One region of the Bacillus marinisedimentorum genome, then DNA from elsewhere that is predicted to be linked to it. Evidence: predicted binding sites of a transcription regulator. Region 1 holds the regulator's gene; the other holds the start of a gene.
The links. The regulator NrdR, encoded in region 1, represses ribonucleotide reductase genes. The targets are predictions, from matches to a motif close to AACACNATATATNGTGTT.

Region 1 (3,168 bases):
AGCCGGGCGCACAAAAGTACAGGCTTCCTGATTCACAGGCCAGCATGGTTCTTGCATAAGAGGGGATTGTCCGATCAGGATGATCCCCTTTATTTATACATATGTTTCATAAGGGCAGGTATCGGCAAGGCAATGAATCACTTTTCTCTCTCTTTTTTTCTGTAGCGGTTTTGTCAAATCCCTGTGTCTAAAATACGGTTTTTTTATTGCAAAGAAGAAGAAGACAGAGTATACTATGTTTCGTACTTGAAAAAGCGGGTGACCATAGTGTTACTTAAAGGGTTAGGACCTCTTCGGACTAACTTTCCCCCGTGGTAATGACTACTCACCTGGCTGATTCTTCAAATTATTTCACAGGGGGGAACGAGCTCATGGATACTATGGGTCGTCATGTAATTCGTGAATTATGGGGATGCAACACTGACAAACTGAATGATTTGAAACTGATTGAAGAAGTTTTTGTGGATGCTGCACTAAAAGCAGGTGCCGAAGTCCGAGAAGTGGCGTTTCATAAATTTGCTCCCCACGGAGTGAGCGGTGTTGTCATTATATCTGAATCCCATCTGACTATCCACAGCTTTCCGGAACACGGCTATGCAAGCATAGATGTTTATACGTGCGGTGACCGTATTGATCCTAATGTCGCTGCTGATTTCATTACCGAAGGCCTGGAAGCTAAAACAATTGAAAATCTTGAAGTGCCAAGAGGCATGGGGCCAGTAAAAGTGGCAAGCACAAATGTCAAAGCACTTTAACTGATACGGTATGAGGAAAAGAGGTGTATGAATATGCATCTCTTTTTTCACTTTTATAAGAGTAGAGCATCCGGTCCATGCAGGGCCGGCAGCTCTGTTTTTACTGTTTATTACTATTGCGGAAGGTGGCTTTTGAACAATGAGCATAAAACAGACGGTTGCAAAGTTTGTAAACAAGCATGCTGAAACAAGCGAACACCACCCGGCAGAATCGTTAAGGACCCATTATTATAAAACAAAACAGGAGGACGCTTCTCAAGCTGTCAGGAACATCCTGTCATCGATGAGCGGCTCTGTCATCAGGGGAGAATCAAAGGAGCGAGGTGAATTGAGCGCCGATCTCGATAACGGAAAAGCATTTCTTGTTGCAACGGCAGTGACTGTAAAGCCTTTTCGGACAGCTGTCGATTTTTCTGTTTCCATGAATTCATCAATCGTCCCGTTCGGCCTCGGGTATCCTTCTGCAAAGATCGAATTTTTATATCGTGAGTTGAATAAAGAATTATCATTTATCGGCACAGGGTTGGCGGACAAACTGTAGCAATTGTCAGGAAAATGGGCTTGTACCCTTATCGCAATTTCTTTATCATATAAAGTAAGAAATTGTCGTATGACGTTTGGAGTGAGGAAGATGCGCTGTCCCAATTGCCAGCATAATGGCACACGCGTACTCGATTCAAGGCCGGTGGAAGATGGAAGGTCCATCCGCAGAAGAAGAGAATGCGAACAATGCAATTACCGGTTTACGACATTCGAAAAGGTCGAAGAAATACCGCTCATTGTCGTAAAAAAGGAAGGAACACGGGAAGAGTTCAGCCGGGAGAAAATTCTCCGCGGCCTCATTAAAGCATGTGAAAAACGGCCGGTTCCCCTGCAAAAAATCGAAGACATCACACATGAAGTCGAGCGGGAACTCCGCAACCAGGGTGTTTCTGAAGTGAAGAGTGAAGATATCGGTTCGATGGTGATGGATCGGCTTGCAAGGGTGGATGAAGTTGCTTACGTCCGCTTTGCTTCTGTTTATCGCCAATTTAAAGACGTGAATGTGTTTTTAGAGGAATTGAAAGACTTGATCAATCGGACGGATGAAAAAAACTGATGACAGCAGCACAATTCAGTTAAATTGACGGCAAATCAGCATCTGGCGATTACACCACCCGCTGGCCAGCGGCACATATTTTTAACGAAACGGGGCGAAGGCAGCTTGTGAAGTTCTGCATCCGGCCCGCTTTTCATTTAAATCAAAAACGTTCTAAATGAGCAAAGAAGGAGCATCGAGCATGGGAGAACATCACTGGCAAAACCTGCTACCGGTTGACCGTTACCAGGTGAAAACGAATGGAAGCCTTACGGATGATGAGATGGTGACGGTCACCCGCCTATACCTGCCCTTGATCGGCAGCGAGGCCTTCAGCCTGTACATGGCCATGTTGGCCGATGTCGACTCTTTCCGCTGCTGGGGGGAAGAGGCAGCCCATGTGGCGCTCATGAGCATGACAGGACAGGATCTGAAGCAGCTTTTTGAAGCCAGAAAGACACTGGAAGGCATCGGGCTCCTGAAAACTTATCTCCAAGTTAAAAGTGATGTGCGCCATTACGTATATGAACTGCAGCCGCCGCTCACTCCAAACGACTTTTTTACTGATGGCATGCTGAATGTCTACTTATATAATAAACTTGGAAAAACAACATTCCATAAAGTGAAAAGGGATATGGTTATCGAATCCATTGATGAAGAGGGTCTTGAACAGGTCACTCACAGTTTCAGCGAAGTGTTCACTTCATTGAACCCTTCAGAACTTATGCAAAAGGCCGGTTCTGAAATGGAAGGGGCTTTTGAGCTGGAGGGCCCAAATGAGGAATACAAAAGCAAGGCGGACGGCGAAGTTTCGTTCGGTTCAGCCGACTTTGATTTTGACTTTCTTCTGGCGGGGATTTCCGATCATTTTCTTCCTGAAAAAGCCTTCACAACTACTGTGAAAGATGCGATTATTAAAGTTGCCTATATTTATAATATTCCTGAGATGGACATGCAGCAGGTGGTGTTGAATTCAATCGATTTAAGTACCGACCAGATCAGTGTGGAGCAGCTCCGCAAAGAGGCCAGCTCGTGGTACCAGACGAGGCATGGCGGCGGGCTCCCTGACCTTGTAAAACGGAAACAGCCTGTCCATTACCGCAGCGGGACGGAAACCCCCGCTACGGAAGAAGAAAAAAAGATCCGATACTGGGAAGAAAGTTCACCGTATCAAGTCATCAAGGATATCTCCGGCGGCGAACCTTCGGCAGCAGATTTGAAGTTGGTGGAAGACATTATGTTCAAGCAGAAGCTTCTGCCGGGAGTCATGAATGTCCTGTTGGAATTCGTCATGCTCAAGCATGATATGAAACTGCCGAAAAGCTATATTGAAAA
Region 2 (3,168 bases), on a different contig from region 1:
CACTTTCAATCGGGTATTTCCAGCAGGTTGATAAAGAAATCGACCTGGAAGCGGTCAGAAAACATAATCTGGGTTTTGTGCGCAGGCCTACGGGAGGAAGAGGAGTGCTCCATGAACATGAACTGACATACAGCGTCATTGTCAGTGAAGATCATTCTGAAATGCCGGCATCAGTCACAGAAGCGTATCGGGTCATTTCGCAGGGGGTTCTTGAAGGCTTCCGCAATCTGGGGCTTGATGCCCATTTTGCGGTGCCGCGCACGAAAGAACAGCGGGACGCGCTGAAAGCGCCGCGCTCAGCCGTTTGTTTTGATGCACCTTCCTGGTATGAACTTGTGGTTGAAGGCCGCAAGGTGGCAGGAAGTGCCCAGACCCGTCAAAAAGGAGTCATTCTCCAGCATGGGGCCATTTTGCTCGATTTGGAAGAAGATAAGCTGTTCAGCCTTTTTAAGTATAAAAACGACCGGATTAAAGAAAGAATGCAAAAAGCGTTCAAAACGAAGGCGGTTGCAATCAATGACTTGAGAGAAAAGCCTGTAACACTTTATGAAGCCAGGCTGGCATTCAAGCGGGGGTTTGAAAAAGGTCTGGATATCGAATTTATACCATTTACCATGAGTCCGGATCAGGAAGCATATGTAGATGAATTAGTAAAAAAGAAGTATGGAAATGACGAATGGAATTACCGAAAATAAGAAAGGCGGCAGACGATTGTCTCCGTTTTTCTTTTTTTTTCTTGCCAAACAGAGTAAATACAGAAGAATGGAAACCATTGATACTCCCAGATTATCCAGTTTAACAATATAAACATGTTCAACCGGTGGTTTGTATAAAAATAAACAATCCTTTTCCGTTTTCTTTTGAATGAAGAGAAATTTATGGGAGTTATACTTTTGCTGCTGAATAACAACATTGAACTTTAACATTTGCCAGCGAACCGAAAACCCGAAGCTCAGGTACGGCCGAGGAGCTTATGGTCTGCTGAGTGCTGCTGCGTCCAGTTGCAATGCAGCGGAAATCAATTTTCCTTTGTGAGATAGCAAAATGTTTACGGAAGCAGCCGATATCTAAGCTTAATAGGAAAAGGGTTCACTGAGACAAAGATTGGTCATATAGCTAAATTCAAAACATGTTGCAATCCAGGAAATTCGTTAAATTTCACCAAATTTCCCATCTTACGATGACCTCCCTCTTTCTGCCCCTCGTTTATGACCGTTTTCATGTTTGACAAAAAAATATTTTTTGTTCAAAAAACAATATATAGTGTATTCGTTCTGAATTTTTCACTATATATTGATTTAACGGTATTGCTGTGGTACCGTTAGGATAACCTTAATTAAAAGGGGAAGGGATAACCTTTACAGCAGGATATACATAATAGCTGCTTTTCGATAAAAAGGAGTGAAAAATATGGATCAAACGACAACTGAAAAATGGAAAATTGATGTAGAAAGGCTTAACAGGGATATCAGCCTGTTTCCACAGGTGCATTCCATCAACTCGGACATGAAGACTACACATAAAGGTGTTTCAAGGCTGGTCATGCTGGACCGTTACGCCTTCAAAGACACGGAAAAGACGACGCTCACCAATGGGGATTTTGTCGTACTGACAGTTAAAGAAGACCCGAAGTTTCCAGCAAGGGGAACAGGTTTCATAAAGTCGATTGATTGGGAACGGAACACCGCCGAGGTGGTTGTTGAAGAAGAATTCCTTGCTATCCTGGAGACGGAGGAAGAACAGCAGACTGGCTTGATCACGCGCTCATTGGATGTCATTGAAAAGCCGCTTGAGGTCTTTTATGAGCAGGTCGCCCTCCGCAATGCGACCGGTCTTGCGCAGGTAGAAGAAGATGAGGACAAGCGCACATACTGGTTCACGAAGTTTTATGAAGAACTCGTAAGCATGAACTTTGTGCCGGCAGGCCGTGTTCTTTACGGGGCAGGTGCCGAAACGGATGTCACTTATTTCAACTGCTATGTGATGCCGTACATCCAGGATTCGCGTGAAGGAATATCCGAACACCGCAAGCAAGTGATGGAAATCATGAGCCGAGGCGGAGGAGTCGGCACGAACGGGTCGACTTTGCGTCCGCGCAATACGCTCGCGAGGGGCGTAAACGGCAAATCATCCGGTTCGGTTTCGTGGCTCGATGACATCGCGAAGCTGACCCATCTCGTTGAGCAGGGCGGATCAAGGCGCGGTGCCCAAATGATAATGCTTGCGGTCTGGCATCCGGATATCGTCGAATTCATTATTTCAAAGATGCAAAACCCGCGTATCCTTCGCTTCCTTATCGAGAATACGGAAGACGGGTATATTAAAAAGACGGCAAAAGAGAAACTGAAATTCAAGCCTCTTACCGAAACGGAACAGGACCTTTATCAGGGGGTCGTGAATTATAAAAACATACCGGGACAGGGTGGTTTCACGGACAAGGTCATCAAGGATGCAGAAACGAAACTGAGTGACGGCGGCACATATTCGGTCCATAACCCCGAATTCCTGACCGGCGCGAACATTTCCGTGAACATCACAAAGGAGTTCATGGATGCCCTTGATCATGACGCTGACTTTGAATTGAAGTTCCCGGATGTTGAAAATTACGCCGCTGAGGAAATGGATGTATATAACAGCAAATGGCACGAATCCGGGGATGTCCGCGAATGGGAAGCGCTTGGCCATAAAATCCGGACTTACCGGACGATCAAGGCGAAAGAGTTATGGAACCTGATCAATATATGCGCCACGTATTCCGCCGAACCAGGCATTTTCTTCATTGACAACGCCAACGATATGACGAATGCCAAAGCTTACGGCCAGAAGGTCGTTGCGACGAACCCGTGCGGGGAACAGCCGCTTGCTCCATACAGCGTCTGCAATCTTGCAGCGGTCAATCTTGCTGAAATGGCCGACAAAGACAAAAAAACAGTCGATTTCGATAAACTGAAGCGGACAGTCGAAACAGGCGTACGCATGCAGGACAATGTCATCGATGCAACTCCTTACTTCCTTGAAGATAACCGCAAGCAGGCACTCGGCGAACGCCGGATCGGCCTTGGCGTCATGGGCTTGCACGATTTACTGATTTATTGTGAGACGGAATACGGTTCTGAAGAAGGCAATAAGCTCGTCGATGAGATTTTTGAAGTGATTTCGACGACAGCC

Region 2: a site for NrdR is predicted at 1,251-1,268, ahead of A4U59_RS10525 (vitamin B12-dependent ribonucleotide reductase). Genes of this name have one in related genera too.

Annotation. Positions count from the first base shown of each region.
Region 1 covers NZ_LWBL02000075.1:1,557-4,724, forward strand. The annotation lists gene A4U59_RS20075 (glyceraldehyde-3-phosphate dehydrogenase) at 1-31, shown strand, start outside; gene speD (adenosylmethionine decarboxylase) at 372-755, shown strand; gene A4U59_RS20085 (hypothetical protein) at 895-1,296, shown strand; gene nrdR (transcriptional regulator NrdR) at 1,387-1,854, shown strand; gene A4U59_RS20095 (replication initiation and membrane attachment family protein) at 2,012-3,168, shown strand, end outside.
Region 2 covers NZ_LWBL02000035.1:29,298-32,465, forward strand. The annotation lists gene A4U59_RS10520 (lipoate--protein ligase family protein) at 1-695, shown strand, start outside; gene A4U59_RS10525 (vitamin B12-dependent ribonucleotide reductase) at 1,411-3,168, shown strand, end outside.